One region of the Clostridium tanneri genome, then DNA from elsewhere that is predicted to be linked to it. Evidence: predicted binding sites of a transcription regulator. Region 1 holds the regulator's gene; the other holds the start of a gene.

Region 1 (11,599 bases):
CTAACAGAAGCAAACAATAAAACCATATCGTGAACAGCACCAGCAAAAACACCACCGATTAAAATCCAAAGTGTACCTGGAAGGTAACCGTATTGTGCTGCAAGGACTGGTCCTATCAGTGGTCCAGCACCAGCTATAGCTGCGAAGTGGTGACCAAGGAGTACCCATTTGTTTGTAGGTACGTAATCTCGACCATCCTCATGAACTTTCGATGGAACTTCTCTAGTTTCATCAGTAACCAATACCTTTGCTGCTATAAATGCACCATAAAGTCTGTAACCTAAAATTAAGACAAGAGCAGCTATTATTACAAGAACTATTGAATTCATAAAAAACCCCCCTTTAGTTATTAAGTAGAATATTCTAATAATTCTTACTATAATAATAATATTACTTTTGAAGGTAGTAAAATATATTTATTGGGTGATTAGGTAAAAAAAGGGGGTGAATGGTTAAATAGCTATTCCGTTTAGCAGTTATAAAAAATCCCCCCTATACTTTCTGCCAAAGTATAGGGGGAAATTTTAATTGTTAGAAATTAACTAAAAGGATAGATTTGTTTGCTAAACGGCTTGGTTACTATTTTTAATTTTATTTGAAGATTGATTGCTAAGTTCTTTAATCCAAACCTTTATACTCTCCACAATAATTATAATCATCATTATTATAAGTACTCCGGAAAGACCTGCTAGTAGATTTTGATGTTTTGGTAAATAATTTGAGAATATATTAGTAACGATAGCCGTTAAAGTTGTTATAGCAACGAAAGTCATAGGAATTATAGTTATAGGAGCATATTTTTGTTTACCCATTTTAATCAGTACTGTTGTACTTATTGCAAAGGCTATAGTTGCAAGGGTCTGATTTGCTGTACCAAAAAGTGGCCATATCGTTGATATATTTCCTGTAAATAGCAGGTATCCCCAAGTAAAGGACATAAGTGCACTAAAGAATATTATATTAAACCAGGAATCTTTTCGAGCTAATGGTTTGTAAGCTTGACCGAATAAATCCTGTAATAGATATCTTCCTATTCTAGTACCAGAATCTATTGTAGTTAATATAAATAGGGCCTCAAACATTATGCAGAAATGGTACCAGTAAGCCATAAGTCCTTTGAACCCAGGAATTTTGTAGAAGATATAAGACATACCTACAGCAAGAGACACTGAACCACCAGGTCTTCCAGCAAGCTCTTCTCCAACCATTTGAGAGAGCATTGGCAATTCCTTTGGAATCATATTAAGTTTAGCAAATAAAGCAGGAGCTGAATTTATAGCAAAATAATCGGCAGTTGGAAGACAAGTTGCAGCGATTAGTGCCATTAAAGCTATAAAAGATTCAATAACCATTGAGCCAAAACCTATTGGAAGTATATCCTTTTCATTGGCAATGAGTTTTGGTGTTGTACCAGAGCTTATAAGAGCGTGGAAACCTGATAAAGCACCACAGGCTATTGTTATAAATAGGAATGGAAATACTTTACCTGGAACAATTGGGCCACCACCATGGACAAATTGAGTAACAGCAGGCATCTGAACTGTTGGTCGAACAATTACTATACCAACGGCAAGAGCACCTATAACTCCTAGTTTCATATATGTACTTAAGTAGTCTCTAGGAAGTAGCAGTAGCCATACTGGAAGAGCTGCTGCACAGAAACCGTAAATAGCTAGTATAATTGATAACTGTTTAGCATTGAAAGTTAAGTAAGGAGCTAAAGCTGTGTGTTGAATATATGGTCCAACAATAACACCGAATAAAATTAATGCCATACCTATAATTGTAGATTCACCAATCTTACCAGGTCTTAAAAATCTTAGGTATATACCAATAAGCATAGCAACTGGAATTGTAAATCCAACAGTAAAGGTGCCCCAAGGGCTGTTATAAAGTGAGTTAACAACAGGAAGTCCGAGTCCTGCCATAGTAATTATTAGAATGAATATAACTGCTAAAGATGTTATGAGTCCCATTCTTTTGCCTAGATTGGCTTTAGCAATTTCAGCAATGGATTGTCCATCATGTCTAACTGATGCAAACAATAAAATCATATCGTGAACTGCACCAGCAACTACACCACCGATTAAAATCCAAAGTGTGCCTGGAAGGTAACCGTATTGTGCTGCAAGAACTGGTCCTATAAGTGGTCCAGCACCAGCTATAGCAGCGAAGTGATGTCCTAGTAACACCCATTTGTTTGTAGGCACGTAATCTCGACCATCCTCGTGAACTTTTGCGGGCACATCTCTAGATTCATCTAAAGCTAGAACCTTTGCTGCTATGAATGCACCGTAAAGTCTGTAACCTAAGCTTAATACAAGAGCAGCGATAATAACTAGAATGATAGAATTCATATAATTTCCCCCTTTTAAAATATTTGTTGTATAAGATTTAGTAATTAAAAAAACAATGTAAATATTAAAATGATTTTTGGTATCGATTACGAATACTATAATACTATTTTATTATCTGTATATACACAAAAATATGCTAAATAGGTAAAAGTCGACAATGAACAGCAGAAATTAATCCTTAATTAGCATTAAAAGAATATAATTATTTTAATATTTTTATTTTGTTATATAATATAATGTATAAAGAATATTTATAATTATAAAACAAGGGGGAGGGCTATTTGATTTATATACAAATGCTAGAGCGAATGGCACTGATTGCCCTAGCAGCATATATATATAATCAATCTCACATTTTTAAAAATCTAATTAAGGACGAATTAACAGTTACAGACAAAGTAGGGATGATTGTATTTTTTAGTTTGTTAGGAATAATAGGTACTTATACAGGTATAGAATTAGAGCCCTATGCAATAGCCAATACAAGACCAATTGGAGCAATAGTTGCTGGGTATGTAGGGGGCCCTATAGTAGGAGTAATTGTAGGGGCAATTTCAGGAACACACAGATACTTGCTGGGAGGGTTTACAGCTTTGGCCTGTGGTATAGCGGCAGTTGTTGAGGGGCTTACAGGAGCTCTAGCTAGGAAATATTCTAAGGATGGCGCTTTTAGCGTAAGAAGTGCTTTTATAGGTGGGATAGTTGCAGAGTGTATGCAGATGCTTATGCTTTTAATTTTTGCTAGGCCACTAGAAAGTGCAGTAAAGTTGGTAGGATTTATATCTCTACCTATGATTATTATAAATTCTTTTGGAGTTCTTATATTCATAAATATAATACAAAATGCCAGAAATGATTATAACAGGATTGGAGCGATACAAGCGCAAAAGGCACTAAACATTGCTAAGAGAACTATGGGACATATAAGAAAAGGTTTAAACAAGGATACTGCTGAAGAGGTAGCTAAAATTATATATGAAATATCAGATATTAAAGGAGTCTTTATAGGAGATAAAACTGGCCTTCTTGCATACTATGGAGAGGAAGTAAACGAAGAAGCCTTAAAGGAAAATTTATATAGTTATTATAAACTGCCTAACTATAGGGTTATTAAGGTCAATAATCATAATAGACAAGCATTATTTGTTTGTACACCTTTTTTAGTATCTGGTGATAAGTTTGAAGGTCTAATAGGATTAAGGGTAAAGTCAGAGAAGAATATAGACTTATATTTTTGGGAGTTCGCAAAAGCATTAAGTGAGTTGCTATCTACTCAATTAGAGCTATATAAGTTGAATAAGTTAGCTCAGGAGGCGTCAACGGCAAAATTTAAAGCGTTAAGAGCGCAAATAGAACCTCATTTCTTATTTAATGCATTAAATACAATAGCATCATTTTGTAGAACTAGCCCTACTAGAGCAAGAGAGCTAATAATAGATCTTTCTAATTATTTTAGACAAACACTAAAAAAGCAAGAGGATTTTGTTGCTCTTAAAGATGAACTTGAATTTATCCAATCTTATTTATCCATTGAAAAGGCAAGGTTTGGAGAAAGACTTCAGCTAATTGTGGATATACCAGAGGATATGATGAATATAATAATACCATCTTTTGTGTTGCAGCCAATTATAGAGAATTCTATTAAACATGGAATACTCCCTAAGCCAGAAGGAGGGAGTGTTTATGTCAAGGCATGTTATGTGAAACAAGATATATCAATTTCTGTTGAGGATACAGGAGTTGGAATGAGTGAAGAAAAATTAAAAGAAGTTATAAATGAATGGCCAGGCATAGGCCTCAAAAATGTAAATGAGAGACTAAAACTTTTATATGGGGAAAGATATGAAGTAAAAATAGTTACAGCCTTAAATAAAGGAACAAAGGTTAGTTTTTCATTACCAAAGGAGGGTAAGTAATTGGTTAATAAATTAAGGGTAATTATTGTTGAAGATGAGCTGCCAGCGGCAGAGGAACTTAAATTTATTATATCTCAGTATGATTTTATTCATGTGGAAGGAGTTGCACACGATGGACAAAAAGGGTTAGAGCTTATTAAAGAAAAGAAACCTAATGCTGTTTTCTTAGATATAAATATGCCGCTTCAGAACGGTATAAAATTAGCAGAAGAAGTAAAAAGGTTTGATAACTCTATTGAGGTGATTTTTGTAACTGCTTATGAGGAACATGCTATAAAAGCTTTTGAAGTAGATGCCTTAGATTATATTCTAAAACCTTTTGACGATAAAAGAATAGCAGTAACAATAGATAGGCTTATTAGCAAACTCAACGTTAAAAAAGTGGATCAGGATAACATTCCAAATATAATAAATGAAATAATAAACAAAATAGATAGAGTAGAGAAATTAGTAAAAAAGATACCCTGTGAAAGAAAAGGTAAAATTATATTAGTAGATGTAAAGGATATATATTTTTGTTTTATTGAGGATGAAAAGACCTATATTAAGACTAAAGCTGAACAATACTTAGTAGGATATACTCTTCATCAAATAGAGGAAAAAACTAACTTTTTTAGAGCCCATAGAAGTTATTTAGTGAATATGGATAACATTAGAGAGATGTATTCTTGGTTCAACGGTACTTATAAATTAGTAATGAATGATAATGAAAAATCAGAAGTGCCTATAAGCCGTAATAATGTTAAAAAGTTAAAGGAGCTGCTTGAAATCTAAATATCGTTGACAGTAGGTTTTAATGAAGATAATATAGTTCATATCTATAGGCTTACAAATTAGGAGGAATAATAAGATTATGGCGAATTTATTCACGGATAGGTTGCTAATACATGTTGAGGATATTGATGAACAGCACAGAAGGATATTTGAAATTGTGGAAGAATTTTATAGTGAATGTATGAATGGAAAGAATAAGGATAGGATATTAGAGATATTTAGAGTTTTAAAGGGTTCTCTTGAGGAGCACTTTAAAAGTGAAGAGGACTATATGGTTACATATAGTTATCCAGAATATGAAGTACATAAAGAAAGACATAATATTTTTATGTTAAAACTCCAAGCTTTAGATAGTGCATTTAAAGGAGGTTTTATACCTTTTACAAAACTGATGGAGGCAAATGAATTTTTTGCAGAGGGATTTGTAACACATATTTCAGATATAGACAGCAGGCTAGGTGAGTTTCTAAGAGATAAGCTATAACTATATATTCAGCTTACGGTTTAAGGTTTAATACATGAAGGAATGCTATAGTAGTATATTTAAGGAGGAGAATTAAATGGTGGTTGCTAATGTAAGTTTACAGGTGTTACCTGTTGTAGGTGAAGAAGAATTATATGGAGTGGTTGATAAGGTAATAGAATATATAGATTCAACCGGTGTAAAGTATGAAGTAGGAGCAATGGAAACCACAATGGAAGGAGATATTGATAAGCTCTTGGATATAGTTAAAATAGCACAACAGATATGCGTAGATAATGGTGCTGTAAGGGTGGTGTCTGTAGTAAAGATAGATTATAAACCAGAGGGAGTTACTATGGAAGAAAAAGTAGGTAAGTATAGAGGATAATAGTAGAATATATTTATAAAATATAAAATATTCAATGATCCTTTAATTAAATATGTATAAAATCCGTTGAAAAATAGTAGTTAATGGGTTAAAATCAGATTAGATTGTTATGTGGTGGTGAAACCATGAAAAGAGTTCTTGTAGTAAATGATTGCAGATTTGAAAGTATGATAATGAAAGATTTTTTAAGCGATATTGGATATAATGTACAAGTCACCAATGAATATGATACATTTATTCAGATAAAAGTTTTTCAGCCAGATATAATAATAGTGAATTTAATAATGAAAGATAACAGAGGAGATAGGTTAATTAATAATATAAAGAACAACTATCCGGGTATTCTATGTTTACTTTCATCCTGTGATTCTATAAAACTTCAAGATTTTATCCAAAGTAAGGTAGATGAGGTTATTCATACACCAGTAACCAGATCTAAGTTATCAGAGATTTTGGATGAAGCCTTGGACAAGTTTTATAGTAGACATGATGAGTATAAGAATATAGAAAAAGATTTTAAAGGATTAACTAGAGAAAACTTAAAAGAGAATAAAAATGAAAAAACTGCTTTAGTATTGAACGAAGAAACAAACGTCAAATTACCTAATAAATTTTTATTCTGCCCTTACTGTGGTGGAAAGTTTACGGAAGAAGTTGCTAACTTTTTATTCTGCCCTTTCTGTGGACAAAAACTAAAATAAGAAAAATTTTTCATTATACTAAAAAACCTTGAAGTATGAATTGCTTCAAGGTTTTTTAACTTTTAACTAAATAAGAGTTTCCCACTGCTCATAAAGTTCATCTAACTTAGTTTGGGCGTCTGCTAATTGCTTATTTACATTCTCACTTTTTTCGGGACTCGAATAAACTTCTTCTAGACAAAGCTCATCTTGAAGTTTTGTTATTAACTCTTCTAAGTTTGAAATTTCTGTTTCTAAGTTTTTAACTTTAGATTTTTTTTCTTTCTCCGCTTTTTCTAGTTCTCTTTTCTTTCTCTTCTCATTTTGTATCTGAGTCTTAGTTTTGCCAGCAGCTTCCTCTTCCTCTTGATACCTAAGTGGGTTTTTTTTCTTCTCAACATAATAACTATAATTACCCAGATACTCTTTAACACCATCTATATCTAATTCATAGATTTTGTCGACAACTTTATTTAAAAAGTATCTATCATGAGATATTACGAGAACAGTACCATCATACCCTAAGATTGCATTCTCCAAGGCTTCACGGGAAACTATATCAAGATGGTTTGTAGGCTCATCCATTAATAAAAAGTTTGACTTTGAAAGAATGAGCTTTAAGAGATTAATTCTACATTTCTCTCCACCGCTTAAGGCTGAAATTTTTTTAAATACATCATCTCCTGTAAAGAGGAAAGAAGCAAGGGCATTTCTAATTTCAGTAGTAGTTAATTCTGGAAAGTCGTCCCAGACCTCATCAATTACTGTTTTTTCTGAAGTCAAGTTGGATTGTTCCTGATCATAATATCCTATAAAAACATTTTTACCAAGTACGCTTATCCCCGTATTAGGCTCTATGTCATCCATTATTATTTTAAATAAAGTTGTTTTACCTCTACCATTTTCACCTATAAGAGCTGTTTTTTCTCCTTTTTTAATATCTATATCTAGATTATTAAAAAGAACTTTATCTCCAAAGCTTTTACTAAGGTTTTCTACATGTAAAACATCGTTTCCGCTTTTTATCTGAGTTTCAAAGACTACATTTTTAATTTTCCTTTCCTTATCCGGTGCCTTTATCCTTTCAATTTTATCTAAGGCCTTTTGTCTGCTTTCAGCAGCTCTTACACTCTTTTCTCTGTTGAAGGAACGGTATCTCTCTATTATTTCTTCCTGTCTTTTCAGTTCAGATTGTTGAATATTGTAAGCCTTTAATTGGATTTCATAATTTTTTTCTTTTAAGTCCAAGTAGGTAGTGTAATTGCCATTGTAGCAGTTAACATGTCCGTTTATAAGTTCTAATGTTTTAGAAGTAATTGCATCTAAGAAATATCTATCGTGAGATATAATCAAGATTGTACCTTTGTATGCTTTTAAGTATTCTTCTAACCATTCTATAGCATCTAAATCCAAGTGATTTGTAGGCTCATCTAATAGAAGAATATCTGGCTTGGTTAAAAGCAGCTTACATAGAGCTATTCTAGTTTTCTGACCTCCGCTCAGAATACTTATGGCCTTATTGTAATCATCTTCAGAAAAACCTAATCCTTTTAAGACTTTGCCTATTTCAGCTTTATAAGTATACCCTCCTCTATTTGTGTATAGTTCAGAGCAAGTAGTATAATCTTTAATTAATTTGTTGTGATAATCTTCTTTTTCAGGATCATAGGGTTCGTTCATTAAATTTTCTAGTTTTTTTAATTTGTTTTCTAAGTTCAATAGATCTTGAAATACAAGTAGTAGTTCATCATATATTGTGCTTGAAGAATCAAGAGATAAATGCTGTGCTAGGTAGCCTACGGTTTTATTTTTATCTATAAATAAATCTCCAGTATCTTGTTCCATTTGATTGGTAATGATTTTAAAAAGAGTAGATTTACCAGCGCCATTTGGACCTATTAAGCCTACTTTTTCCCCTTCATTTATATTAAAGGTCAAGTTTTCCAAGATAACATCTATTCCATAACTTTTTTTTATATCTTTACAACCTAAAATTATCATAAGTTTCACCTTCCTTAATCATTAATATTTTACTATGTAAGAGAAATTTTTTGTAGTGGAATTTAAGAATTTATCTTGGAATAATTTAGTACAAGCTCAGTTTATATGATATTAATTTCACTTTACAAGCAAAACAAAAAGTTACAATCAAGGCTAAAAAATGTAAAAAAATAAGTGAAAGAACATAAAAAATTTTGCTAATAGCGCAAAGAAAAAGAAAGTAATAAAAAATATATTATTGACATATTATATATTTAAATAATACTATAAAAAGTAGGACAAAATTATTATAAAATGATAAAATATAGACAAAGTGATTAGTTTAAAATATAGCTTTTTAAAATATAGCTTTTTAAAATATATATAAGAGGTGCGGTATGGAGAAGAAAAAGAATATTTCAATGGCAGTTATAAAGAGATTACCTAAGTACCACAGATATTTAGGAGAATTAATGAACAATGATGTAGATAGAATATCTTCAAAGGAATTAAGTGAAAAAATAGGCTTTACAGCTTCCCAGATAAGACAAGATTTAAACTGTTTCGGTGACTTTGGACAGCAAGGTTATGGCTATAATGTAAGAGAGTTACATGGACAAATAAGCAATATACTTGGGCTGACAAAGGTATATAAAACAGCAATAATAGGTGCAGGAAATATAGGTCAGGCTATTGCAAATTATACTAGATTTGAAAAACTTGGATTCAGTCTTGAGGCTATTTTCGATGTAAATCCAAAGGTTATCGGACTTAGAATAAGGGATGTAGAAATAAAAGATATAGATTTTCTATCAGACTTTTTAAAGGAAAACCCAATAGATATAGGAATTATATGTGTTCCAAGTAATAATGCACAAAAGGTTTGTGATACTTTAGTGAAAAATGGTGTTAAAGGAATTTGGAATTTTGCATATGTTGACCTTGTGGTACCAGAGGATGTAAAGGTTGAAAATGTTCATCTAAGTGATAGTTTACTTACTTTAAGTTGCTTGTTAACTGATATAGAGTAACATATGAAAATAATTGAAGTTATGCTTCAGTTATTTTTTTGTTTAAATTTGTTGTAATATGAGTATGCTTTGTCATATAGGACTAGTATATGTGACGGAATTATATTTTATTATTAAAATATAATTCTATAAACTTGTATACTATTAAAAATTTATAGAAAATGATGATTAGTTGTGCAATTTTTGTTTTAATGTGTTATAATAGTAACAGGGTTTAGGAGTAATTAAAATTAAAACTTTCATTTCGGGGAGGAACCAAAATGTATAAAATTTTGAGCAAAAGAGAGCTTGCGCCGAATATATTCTTAATGGATATTGAGGCTAAAAGAGTTGCAAAGTCTTGTTTACCAGGACAATTTGTTATAGTAAAAACTGATGAAAAAGGTGAGAGAGTACCTCTTACAATCTGTGACTATGATGCTGAGAAAGGCTCAGTTACTATAGTGTATCAAACTCTTGGTGGATCAACACAAAAAATGGCTAAATATGAAGTAGGCGAAAGCTTTACAGATTTTGTAGGACCACTTGGACAACCTTCAGAGTTTGTACATGAAAATATAGAAGACTTAAAGAAACAAAAAATGATATTTATAGCAGGTGGAGTTGGTGCAGCACCAGTATATCCACAGGTTAAGTGGCTTCATGAAAACGGTGTAGATGTAGATGTAATCGTTGGAGCTAAGTCAAAGGAATACGTACTACTTGAAGAAGAAATGAAAGCTGTATGTGGTAACTTATACGTAGCAACAGATGACGGAAGTTATGGATATAAAGGATTAGTTACAAACTTATTAAAAGAGCTTATAGATAATGAAGGAAAGAAATATGACCATGTAATTGCTATAGGACCTATGATAATGATGAAATTCGTAGCTAAGCTTACAAAGGAATATGGAATACATACAGTTGTAAGCTTAAATCCTATAATGGTAGATGGAACAGGAATGTGCGGAGCTTGCAGAGTTTCTGTAGGTGGAGAAGTTAAGTTTGCTTGTGTAGATGGACCAGAATTTGATGGACATCTAGTAGATTTCGATGAGTCAATGAGAAGACAAGCTATGTACAAAACAGAAGAAGGCAAAAAACTTCTTAGACAAGAAGAAGGAGATACTCACCATAGAAAAGGCTGTGGCTGCGGAGGTGACAAGTAATGGATAGAATGAAGAGAACGCCAATACAAGAACAGGATGCAAAGGTAAGAGCAACTAACTTTGAAGAAGTTTGTTTAGGATATACAAAAGAAGAAGCTATCCAAGAAGCTGCTAGATGTTTAAATTGTAAAAATCCTAAATGTGTAGGGGATTGCCCTGTATCTATACATATACCAGAATTTATACAGCAGGTTAAAGAAGGAAACTTTGAAGAGGCTGCTAAGGTTATAGCTAAATCAAGTGCACTTCCAGCAGTATGTGGAAGAGTATGTCCGCAAGAAAGCCAATGCGAAGGTGTATGTGTACTTGGAATAAAAGGTGAGGCAGTAGCTATAGGTAAGCTTGAAAGATTTGTAGCTGACTGGTCAAGAGAGAATAATGTGGATTTATCAGAAAGAAAGCCAAGCAATGGAAAGAAAGTTGCTGTTATAGGAAGTGGTCCTGCAGGATTAACTTGTGCAGGAGACTTAGCTAAGCTTGGTTATGATGTAACTATATTTGAAGCATTACACGAAGCAGGCGGAGTTTTAGTTTATGGAATACCAGAATTCAGACTTCCAAAGGATACAGTAGTTAAGCATGAAGTTGAAAACGTTAAAAAGCTTGGCGTTAAAATAGAGACAAACGTAATCGTAGGAAGAACTGTTACAATAGATCAGTTAATGGAAGAAGAAAATTTTGATGCTATATTTATAGGATCAGGAGCTGGACTTCCTAAGTTTATGGGAATACCAGGAGAAAACCTAAATGGAGTATTCTCTGCTAACGAGTTCTTAACAAGAAATAACCTAATGAAAGCCTTTAAGGAAGATTTCGATACACCTATAAAGGTTGGCACAAAGGTAGCAGTAGTTGGAGG
Region 2 (11,599 bases), on a different contig from region 1:
AGGGAGATAAGGTATTACATTACATAGAAGAAGAACTACCAACAGTAGGAATGAAGGTAATTGGCAAAATAAATTGGGATAACCGTTATAAGTTTATGAGAACCCATACAGCCATGCATGCACTTTGTGGAGTAATATGGAATGAATATAAAGGTGTAGTTACTGGTGGAGATATGGAACCACTAAAAGGAAGGATGGATTTTGAATTAGATAATTATAGCTTCGACAAAGCCTTTGTAGAAGATGTAGAAAAAAAGGTTAATGAAGAAATACAAAGAGACAGAGCAGTTAAAGTTAATATACTTCCAAGAGAAGAAGCCTTTAAGATTCCAGATCTAATAAGAACTAAGGTGAATCTGTTACCTGAGGGGATAACTGAAATAAGAACTGTGGAAATAGAAGGACTTGATTTACAGGCAGATGGAGGAACCCATGTAGCATCTACTAAAGACATAGGTAGAATTAAGTTAGTAGACTATAAGAGTAAAGGCAAAAATAATAAAAGAATTTATCTGGAGATAGAGTAGTTTTATTACATTACTCTTATGGTGCAAATATTCAAATTATAATACCCCTAATATAATTTATATTAGGGGTTAACTATTAATAGTTTTAGAATTCAGCAGAACCAGTAGTTCTTGGGAATGGGATTACGTCTCTTATATTAGACATTCCAGTTAAATACATAAGTATTCTTTCAAATCCAAGACCAAAGCCTGAGTGCTTAGTTTCTCCATATTTTCTTAACTCCAAATACCACCAGTAGTCTTTTTTGTTTAAGCCCATTTCTTCTATTCTCTTCTCAAGTACGTCTAATCTTTCTTCTCTTTGGCTTCCACCTACTATTTCACCAACTCCAGGAACTAGTAAGTCAGCAGCTGCAACAGTTTTTCCATCTTCATTTACTCTCATATAGAAAGCTTTTATGTCTTTAGGATAGTCTGTAACGAATATAGGCTTGTTAAATACCTTTTCAGTCAAGTATCTTTCATGCTCTGTCTGAAGGTCGATTCCCCATTCAACAGGATATTGGAATTCATGACCGGACTTTTGTAATATATCAACTGCTTCTGTATAAGTTATTCTTCCAAAGTCTGAATTTGCCACATTATCTAGTCTTGTAAATAATCCCTTATCTACAAAGGAATTAAAGAATTCCATCTCTTCGGGAGCATTTTCTCTTACGTATTTTATAATATATTTAACTAAGGCTTCAGCCACATCCATGTAATCCTTTAATTCTGCAAAAGCCATTTCAGGCTCAATCATCCAGAATTCAGCAGCGTGTCTTGCTGTATTAGAATTTTCAGCTCTAAATGTTGGACCAAAGGTATAAACATTTCTAAAAGCAAGAGCAAGAGTTTCAGCAGAAAGCTGACCACTTACAGTAAGGTTAGTTTCTCTTCCAAAGAAGTCCTGTGAAAAATCTATATTTCCTTCTTCTGTCTTTGGAACATTGTGCATGTCTAGTGTAGTTATTCTAAACATTTCACCAGCACCTTCGCAGTCGCTGCCAGTTATTATTGGAGTGTTAACATACACAAATCCATTTTCATTAAAGAATTTATGAACCGCATATGCTGCTAAAGAACGAACTCTAAATACTGCAGAAAAAGTATTACTTCTTGGTCTTAAGTGAGCTATAGTTCTCAAATATTCAAGTGTATGTCTTTTTTTCTGTAGAGGATAATCTGATGATGAAGTTCCTTCAACTGTTAACTTAGTTGCCTTTATTTCAAAAGGTTGTTTTGATTCAGGAGTAAGTACTACTGTACCTTCTACAGCTAATGTAGTGCTTATAGGAAGTCTAGTCATTTCTTTGAAGTTCTCTAAGCTATCCTCAAAAACTATTTGAACATTTTTAAAGAAACTTCCGTCATTTACTTCTATAAAACCAAAAGTCTTAGAGTCTCTTACTGTTCTTACCCAACCTGAAATCTTTACATTCTTATCTGCAAATTTCTCAGTTTCTCTGTAAAGTTGTTTTATTAATGTTAATTCCATTTGTTTTCTACCTCCGACATAAGATTATTTTATGTATAAAATAAAAAAAGCCTTTAATCCTCAAAGGGACGAAAGACTTAAATTTCGCGGTACCACCCAATTTGCCAAAATATGACCAACTTTAATAAACAAGTTTAATAACCTATTTTCCAATTGTAAGGTATTGGACACCTCTAGGCCTACTCTTAAATAATAATTTCGGTTAGAAACTCGGAGATGTTCTTCAATATAGCCTTAGTTATTGGTCTTGCACTATCACCAACTCGCTTTAAACAAGTTCTATACCTACTCTTCTCGTCATTGTTTTTAGGCATTATACTTTTATTTTAAAATTATAATATTTTTAGAATTATATGTCAATAACCTTGTTGATTTATTTACTTTTTAAAATTCTTCTCATGATTAAGGAGCCACTCTTTTCTCCAAAGGCCGCCACCATAGCCAATTAAGTTGCCATCAGATCCAATAACTCTGTGACAAGGTATAATTATGCTAATTTTATTGTTATGATTAGCGCCACCTATGGCCCTTACTGATTTTGGATTTCCAATAGCTTTTGCAATGTCTAAGTAAGAACGAGTCTCACCATAAGGTATGTCTAGGAGTTTTTGCCACACCTTTTCCCTAAAAGCTGTTCCTTTAATATCTAGCCTTATTGTAAATTCTTCCCTAATACCACTGAAATATTCATCCAGTTGGCTAAAACATTCCCTTAAACAATCATGTACTTCAGTATTTTCAAGTTTTTCTTCTATAAACTCTAATGAGGAAATACCTTGATTAGAACCTTTAAGTTCTATAGTACCAATTGGTGAAAGATAATAGGCTGTATATGTTTCATTCATAATTTATCACCTGACTAACTTTAGATTTTAACAATAGTTTATAATAAAGAAAATAAAGTTGTCTATATGATTTTGCAAAAAAATAATGTTAATCATTAGTAAGAATGTGATTCTTGGCTTTTTGACGGATATATTATAACTTAAATGTAAAAGCTGAGGCAAAGCCCCAGCTCTTATGTTTGATTATTAATTTTCTTCTTTTGCTATAGCAGCTTCTTCAATTACCGCAGCTTTATCAAAAACATTTATATACATTTGTTTAAGTTCACTTATTAATGGGTATCTTGGGTTAGCTCCTGTACATTGATCATCGAAAGCCTGCTCTGACATATCATCTAAACTAGCGTAGAATTTTTCTTCTGTAACTCCAGCAGCTTTGATAGTCATTGGAATATTAATTTTAGCCTTTAATTCATCTATAGCCGCGATTAATAATTCAACTTTTTCATCTTCACTATTTCCACCTAATCCAAGGAAATCAGCAATTCTAGCATATCTACTCTTAGCATTTGGATATTTGTATTGAGGGAATGCAGCTTGCTTTCTTGGGTTGTCTACAGCATTGAATCTGATAACTTCATTTATTAATAATCCGTTAGCAACTCCGTGTGGTATGTGGTGAGCAGCTCCTAATTTGTGTGCCATTGAGTGACATACACCTAAGAATGCATTGGCAAATGCCATACCAGCTATAGTTGAAGCGTGAGCCATTTTCTCCCTTGCTTCTATATTAGTTGTTCCTTCGCTATAAGCTATTGGCAAGTAGTCGAATATTAATTTTATTGCTTCTAGTGCTAAACCATTAGAGAACTCTGAAGCCATTACTGATACATAAGCTTCAAGTGCGTGAGTTAAAGCATCTATACCAGATGCAGCAGTTAAGCCTCTTGGCATACCCATCATTAATTCAGCATCAACGATAGCCATGTCTGGAGTTAACTCGTAGTCAGCTAGTGGATATTTAGCACCTGTTTTTTCGTCAGTTATAACTGCGAAAGGAGTAACCTCTGAACCAGTACCAGCGGATGTTGCTACTGATATCATCATAGCCTTTTCGCCCATCTTAGGGAATGTGTAGACTCTCTTTCTTATATCCATAAATCTCATTGCTAAGTCTTCAAATCTTACTTCTGGATGTTCGTACATTACCCACATGATCTTAGCAGCATCCATAGCAGAACCGCCGCCAACTGCTATAATAGTATCTGGGTTGTAGTTTAATAATTCAGCAGCACCTTTTTTAGCTGTTGCTAAAGTTGGATCTGGTTCTACATCTGTAAATATTTTGTAGTCTACTCCGATTTCATCAAGAATTTTTGTAACTTTGTCAACATATCCTAACTCATAAAGAACTTTGTCTGTTACTATAAATGCTTTCTTCTTATTTAAGTCTTTTAATTCTTTTAATGCAACTCCTAAGCTGCCATATTTGAAGTAAACTTTTTCTGGAACTCTAAACCAAAGCATATTTTCTCTCCTCTCAGCTACACTCTTGATGTTCAATAGGTGTTTTGGACCAACGTTTTCTGATACAGAGTTTCCGCCCCATGATCCACAACCAAGTGTTAATGAAGGAGCTAGTTTAAAGTTGTAAAGATCACCGATAGCACCTTGTGCTGAAGGCATGTTTATTATTGTTCTTCCTGTTTTCATTGCAGCACCAAACTTTTCAACCTTATCTTTAGCTGTCATCGTATTAGCATATAATACTGAAGTGTGTCCAAATCCACCTAATTCAACAAGTCTTTCAGCTTTTTTAAGAGCTTCATCAAAATTCTTTGCTCTATACATAGCTAGTACTGGGGATAACTTCTCGTGTGAGAACTCTTCTTCTAGCTCAACAGATTCTACTTCTCCGATAAGAACTTTGGCATCTTCAGGAACTTCAACAGCAGCTAGTTGAGCTATTTTGTAAGCTGATTGACCAACAATGTTAGCGTTTAGTGAACCATTTATTAATATTACTTTTCTAACCTTTTCTATTTCATCTTTCTTAAGAAGGTAAGCTCCTCTTTCTTCAAATTCTTTTCTTACTTGGTTGTATACTGAATCTAAAGCTATAACTGATTGCTCAGATGCACATATAACACCGTTATCGAAAGTTTTTGAAAGAAGTATTGAGTTTACAGCCATTTGAATATCCGCAGTTTCATCGATTATAGCTGGAGTATTACCTGCACCAACACCGATTGCTGGTTTGCCAGATGAATAAGCAGCTTTAACCATTCCAGGGCCTCCTGTAGCAAGTGTTATGTCTGCTTCTCTCATTACGATTTGTGAAAGTTCAACGGATGGCTCGTCTATCCATGCAACTATGCCTTCTGGAGCACCAGCTTGTACCGCTGCATCAAGAACTAATTTAGCTGCAGCAATAGTTGATTTTTTTGCTCTAGGGTGAGGTGAGAAGATTATTCCATTTCTAGTTTTTAAGGCTATTAGGGCTTTAAAGATTGCAGTGGAAGTTGGATTAGTTGTTGGAACAACAGCGGCGATAACCCCTATAGGTTCTGCGATTTTTTTCATACCGAAAGCTTGATCTTCATCTATAACTCCGCAAGTTTTCTCATCTTTGTATTTATTGTATATATATTCTGAAGCAAAGTGATTTTTTATAACCTTATCTTCAACTATTCCCATTCCAGTTTCTTCTACGGCCATTTTAGCAAGTCTTATTCTAGCACTGTTAGCTGCCATCGCTGCTTGTCTAAAAATTTCATCTACCTGTTCTTGAGTGTAAGTAGCAAATTGCTTCTGAGCAGCTCTTACCTCTTCTAATCTTTTCATTAATTGATCAACATTAGTTACCTTCATGAACAGCACCTCTTTCATATATTTATAATTAATATTTACGTTATTTTCGTTATGGTAATAAGGTAGGTATTCTGATTATAAAAATTGTCTAAAATATTTTTATCTTTTATGTTTTCTGTACTCAACCTTATGACATTATTATGCATCATAGTTTGTTAAATGTCAATCAATTTTCTAAAATATTTAACTAAATTATGTAAAAAACGTTTTCAAATTGTTTATCTAAGGGCTATAACATAGTTGTATATTTATTTATAACTTTATGCTAGGATGGCTAAAGAGAGACTTTAATAATGATGTTGAAAGTTAAAAGGAACCTATAGGTCTGTTGAGTTATGCTAAATAACGAAAAGGACTGTCTAGTAACTTTCGTATAGTTTTCTAAAAAATATATGGAGCAATCCTGAGCAGGAAACTAATCAATGAAATATTATTGTTAAAAAAATAACTACATATCTACTTTTGGTAGGTTAATAATTTAACAATGATACGCTGATTGGAATAACAAACTAGCTTTAATATACAGATCAATGTTTATTTTATTGCAATGATAAGTGATAAACTTAGTTATTTAAAGCTGTATTAATTTTAATAAAAAAGAATTATAGTTTTATCTTTATGATAAGTAATGCTAAAGCTTATTTAACTTTAAAACTACCGAATGTTATATAAAGTTATTTGCTTTAGAATAGTAATTTTTTGATAATATTAAAAATATCATATAAAGGTAGATTACATGGGGGTGTTATTTTGAATGAAAAAGCTGTTTTGACCGGAAATGAAGCTGTAAGTAGAGGCTTTTGGGAAGCCGGAGGAACCATAGCATCAAGTTATCCCGGATCACCAACGGTTCAAATTTTAGAGTCCTTAGGTAATTATAAGGAGATTTTCAGTGAATGGGCTGTAAATGAAAAAGTTGCTTTTGAAATTGCTATGGGTGGAAGTTTTGCAGGAGCAAGAAGTATGGTCTCTATGAAACATGTAGGCATAAACATAGCATCTGATCCTTTTATGACATTTACAGAGGTAAAAACAAAGGGTGGATTTTTATTAGTGGTAGGAGATGACCCAGGGCTTACAAGTTCACAAAATGAACAGGATAGTAGATTCTGGGGTAAGTATGCCAATATACCTGTGATAGAACCTTCAAATCCTCAAGAAGTTAAGGAATATGTTAAAGAGGGTTTAAAAATAAGTGAGGACTTTAATACTCCTGTTTTAATAAAGCTTACTAGCAGGCTTTGTCATTGTAGAGGTATTGTAGAGTTAAATGAAAGACAGGAAAGAGAAATAGAAGGTTTTGTTGAAGATCAGTCAAGATATTGCATGCTGCCTCCTTTTGCTAATAAGCAGCAATACTTTATGAAAGAGAGAATGGAAAAACTTCAAGCATTTAACGATTCTACAACTTTAAATAAGCTGGAAGAAGTAGAAAATTCTCAAGTGCTTATTATTACTAGTGGTATGCCATATGAATGCTTAAAGGAAATAGAGCCAAAGGTTTCTGTACTAAAGCTTGCCATGGTATGGCCAATGCCTATAGATAAGATTAAGGAATTAAGTAAGAAATACAAGAGAGTTATCGTTATAGAAGAACTTATGCCGTTTATGGAAGAAACCTTAAAAAGTAATGGAGTAAAAGCAGAAGGAAAAGAGTATTTCTCCTTTACAGGAGAATTGACAGTAGATAGCATAAGAGAAGGTCTTGAAAAGGCTGGTGTATTATCTAATAGTGGAAAAGATATTCTACCACAAGAGGAGGGAAATATCCCACCACGGACACCTATGTTATGTTCCGGATGTCCTCATAGACCTATATTTCATATATTAAAGATGGCAAAAGCTACCGTAATGGGAGATATAGGCTGTTACTCTTTAGGAATACTAGAACCTTTTGAAGTTCATAAAACCAATATAAGCATGGGTGCTTCTTTGGGAAATGCACTAGGTGTTGCTGCGGCTCAGAGCAAGGCCGGAAAAATAAAGCCTATTGTTGCTACGATTGGAGACGGAACCTTCTTCCACTCTGGAATGACGGGAATTCTTCAATTAGCAAAGACAAAGGAAAATATAACAGTAATAGTTATGGATAACAGGACTACTGCTATGACTGGTGGTCAGGAAACACTTACAACTGGAGACTATTTTAAAGAAAGAGATATTTATAGTGTTAGTATTCCTGAGGTCTTAAAGACCTTTGGTATAAAAGACATAACAGTAGTAGATCAGTTCAAATATAAAGAAACTAAGGAAGCAATACATGCTGCAATGAAAAGAGAAGGCTTATCAATAATAGTCACCACAAGGCCTTGTGCTTTGAATTTTAAGATAAAGCAGCCGCATTTTTATGTAGATGAAAACATCTGTATTAGTTGTAGAAGTTGTATTAGAACAAACTGCCCTCCTATATCTATGAAGCTTTACCCAGGAAAGGATAAAAAGAACTCCTATATTAATCCAGATATGTGTGTAGGTTGTTCTGTTTGTTCTCAGGTCTGTCCTGTAGGAGCAATTAAAAGAAGTTCAGATGAGAATAATTAAGGAGGTAGTAGTATGGATATAACTAATATTCTAATTACCGGTGTTGGCGGACAGGGATTAGTAGTTGCTACAAAGATATTGGCTGAAACCGCATTTAGAGAAGGATATGATGTTAAGACTAGTGATGTTATAGGTCTTTCTCAAAGAGGTGGAATGGTATGGGGAAGTGTTAGATTCGGAAAGAAGGTTTATTCTGCATCAATGCCTAAAGGTCAAGGTGACATAATGGTTGCAATGGAGAGGCTAGAAGGTCTTAGGTGGGTTAAAGAAATGAAAGAAAATGCAAAAATTATAATGAACAATGAAACTACCTATCCTAACAGAGTGTTAATTGAGAAAGAAGAGTATCCAGAAGACATAGAAGAGGTATTAAAGAATAAAAGCTTTGAAGTCATACCTGTAGATGCAAAGGAGTTAGCCAGAAAGTCTGGAAATATAAAAACAGCTAATATAGCACTCTTAGGAGTTCTATCAAAATATCTGCCTTTCAAAGAAGAAAGTTGGGTTCAGGTAATTAAGGAGAATGTACCTAAGAGTACTATAGAAGTAAATATAACTGCATTTGATGCAGCAAGAAAGTAAAGTTTAAAAAGGCATCTTAAAGTAAATAATTACTTTGAGATGCTTTCTTATATAGAAAAGTATAAATTTTAATACTTTCTATTAGCACTGAAAAATTGGTTTTTTGTAATTAAACTAAAGCGATTACTTCTATTTCAACTAAAGCATCCTTTGGAAGTTTAACTTCTACGCAGGATCTTGATGGTAATTGTTTTTGAAAGTACTTAGCATAAACTTCGTTAACAGCAGCAAAGTCAGCCATGTTTTTTACAAATACAGTTGTTTTTATAACTTTTTCAAAGCTTGTACCAGCTTCCTCTAGTATTGCTTTAACATTTTCTAAAGATCTTTCTGTAGCTTTTGTTATGTTTTCTGAAACTAATTCACCAGTTGTAGGATCAAGTGGAATTTGACCGGATGTAAATAAAAGATTTCCCACCTTAATAGCTTGAGAATAAGGTCCTACTGCAGCAGGTGCTTTCGTTGTGCTTATTATTTGTTTTTCCATAATGTAAAAACCTCCTGTAATTTTGATAATTTGTTTTATATATTTAATTTACAAGAATGTTTTAGTAATCTTGTAAATATATTAAGCTAAGTATAAGTGTTAGTATAACTATACACCTTTACCGAAGGTGCAATTTGGAAATGTGCATTCTTCACATCCCATACATAATCCTCCGTGACCATAAGCAGCTAAGTCGCTGTGATTTAGCTTTTCACCTGCCAGTATTCTTGGGAATACTAAGTCAAAAGCAGTTCTTTTAGAGTGAATAGCTCCACCAGGCAAGCCTAACACAGGAATATCTCCGTTGTAAGCTAACAGAAACATAGAACCAGGTAGAATCGGAGTTCCATAACTTATGATTTCTGCTCCTGAGTTTCTTATAGCTGTAGGAGTAACATCATCTGGGTCTACAGACATGCCACCTGTACAGATAACTATTTCAGCACCTTTATCTATCCAATTATTGATGGCAGCTGTAATTTTATCTAGGTTATCAGGTAATATAGTTTGGCCTAATATTTCACAGTTATATTCTTCTGCCTTTTTCGATATAGTTGGTCCAAAGGCATCCTTTATTCTTCCATGGTAAATTTCATTTCCAGTTGTAACTATTCCTATTTTTTTAGGAGTGAAAGGAATAACCTTAACTATCTTTTCTTTAATAGTTTTTTCTGCAATTTTTATCTTTTCTTCCTCTATTAATAAAGGGACTACTCTTGTAACTGCAACCTTTTGCCCCTTCTTAACAGGTAGGTTATTATGAAGTGTAGATAATATAGTTTCACCTAAGGAATTTAATTGGAATAATTGCTGAACATTTACTTTTAGCAATCCATTTTCTGAAGCTATAAATTCTATTTTTCCCTCTTTAACATCACTAAAGCTCAAGCCCTTACCGGCAGTTAAGTTTTTTAATCGCTCAGCAGCATCATTTTCATGCAGCATTCCTTCCTCAGCTTCCCATACATAAATATGATCTTTACCAAGGGATAGTAAGAGTTGAATATCATCCTCTTTTATAACATGACCTTTTTTAAAAGCTACACCTTTTTTTCCACCAGGCACAATTTGTGTAATATCGTGGCATAGCACGAAACCTACAGCGTCCCAAGTGCTTATCTTTTTCATATTTTCATCTCCTGTATCAATTAGCAATTTTATACACTATCTATAGTTTAAGGTTTTTTAAATCTTTTCTGTGATTTAAAGAACCTTTATTTTTAATTAGCATTATTTCTGCTAATATACCGAAAGCTATTTCTTCTGGTGATTCTCCAGAAATATTTAATCCAATAGGGGTATATATCTTTCTTAATTCCTCTTTAGCTATACCTTCAGCAGATAGTTTTTCTGCAACTAGTATAGTTTTTCTAGCACTGCCCATCATTCCTATATATGCAGCACCTCTTCCAATTACTGCTCTAAGAGAATCAATATCAGTTTTATGACCTTTGGAAACAAGAACAATATAGGTATCTTCTGTTATATTGTAATTAGATAAGTTAGAGGCTAAGTCTCCGGCAATAATTTCATCTGCATCTTCAAATCTCTCTTTATTTGCAAATTCCTCTCTGTCATCAAAGATTGCAATATAAAACCCCATTGTTTTAGCTAGCTTAAACAAGTGTTTGCCAGTATGTCCACCACCAACTATTATTAGTCTTGGTTTGGGTTTGAAAACTTTTATAAAACCTTTGGCATCACCGCCGCACTGCATACCTAATTCTCCCTGTTCATTTAATTTGTAGTCAAAGTAAGTATCCTCATTTTTTTTCATACATTCCAGAGCTCTGGCTATAACTACGCTTTCAATTTTTCCACCACCTACAGAACCAAGAATTCTGCAATCTTCCCAGATAGCCATAATAGAGCCTGTTTTTCCAGGAGTGGAACCTACTGCTTGAGTTATAGTAGCTAAAGCTACTTTTTTCCCTTTACGAAGGCTTTCGTAGATTTGTATTAATATTTCCTCTTCCATAATCTATGCACCTCTCATAATTTTTCTCTGCTTGTAAATATAATATTGCTTCTAAAACTCCACCGGCAATAGCTCGGGCTTTATCCGAGATTGTGTAACAATTTTGCAGTTCAGATATTCTTGGATCTATATCAGCTATTTTAAGACCTATAGATACTTTGCTGTGGTCTCTTATAATGCCTCTAAGTAATCCATTCATGGTTGCACGTACCTCGATACCATTCACATAAGCAATAGGTTCACCAGCTTCAACTATATCACCAATTTCTTTAGCATTTTTTATAAGTCCGCTACTAGGGCTATATATAACTCTTTCCTTAGAAAACCCCTTTATTTCTCCAGGTACTCCTG

The links. The regulator Rex, encoded in region 1, represses fermentation and respiration genes when NADH is low (regulators of the CRP and FNR family bind a similar motif). The targets are predictions, from matches to a motif close to ATTGTTAANNNNTTAACAAT.
Region 2: adhE (bifunctional acetaldehyde-CoA/alcohol dehydrogenase) is a predicted target of Rex. The motif match lies at 5,812-5,831, and genes of this name have one in related genera.

Annotation. Positions count from the first base shown of each region.
Region 1 covers NZ_JARUJP010000002.1:20-11,618, reverse strand. The annotation lists gene P8V03_RS02395 (carbon starvation CstA family protein) at 1-329, opposite strand, end outside; gene P8V03_RS02390 (carbon starvation CstA family protein) at 564-2,357, opposite strand; gene P8V03_RS02385 (LytS/YhcK type 5TM receptor domain-containing protein) at 2,639-4,273, shown strand; gene P8V03_RS02380 (LytR/AlgR family response regulator transcription factor) at 4,274-5,047, shown strand; gene P8V03_RS02375 (bacteriohemerythrin) at 5,127-5,531, shown strand; gene P8V03_RS02370 (thiamine-binding protein) at 5,608-5,898, shown strand; gene P8V03_RS02365 (response regulator) at 6,024-6,599, shown strand; gene abc-f (ribosomal protection-like ABC-F family protein) at 6,666-8,579, opposite strand; gene P8V03_RS02355 (redox-sensing transcriptional repressor Rex) at 8,957-9,589, shown strand; gene P8V03_RS02350 (sulfide/dihydroorotate dehydrogenase-like FAD/NAD-binding protein) at 9,850-10,740, shown strand; partial or broken gene P8V03_RS02345 (FAD-dependent oxidoreductase) at 10,740-11,599, shown strand, end outside.
Region 2 covers NZ_JARUJP010000011.1:22,222-33,820, forward strand. The annotation lists gene P8V03_RS10630 (alanyl-tRNA editing protein) at 1-527, shown strand, start outside; gene asnS (asparagine--tRNA ligase) at 613-2,004, opposite strand; T-box leader at 2,066-2,314, opposite strand; gene P8V03_RS10640 (methylated-DNA--[protein]-cysteine S-methyltransferase) at 2,382-2,849, opposite strand; gene adhE (bifunctional acetaldehyde-CoA/alcohol dehydrogenase) at 3,036-5,660, opposite strand; gene P8V03_RS10650 (thiamine pyrophosphate-dependent enzyme) at 6,411-8,201, shown strand; gene P8V03_RS10655 (indolepyruvate oxidoreductase subunit beta) at 8,214-8,783, shown strand; gene P8V03_RS10660 (RidA family protein) at 8,893-9,270, opposite strand; gene P8V03_RS10665 (molybdopterin-binding protein) at 9,379-10,398, opposite strand; gene P8V03_RS10670 (XdhC family protein) at 10,439-11,248, opposite strand; gene yqeB (selenium-dependent molybdenum cofactor biosynthesis protein YqeB) at 11,205-11,599, opposite strand, start outside.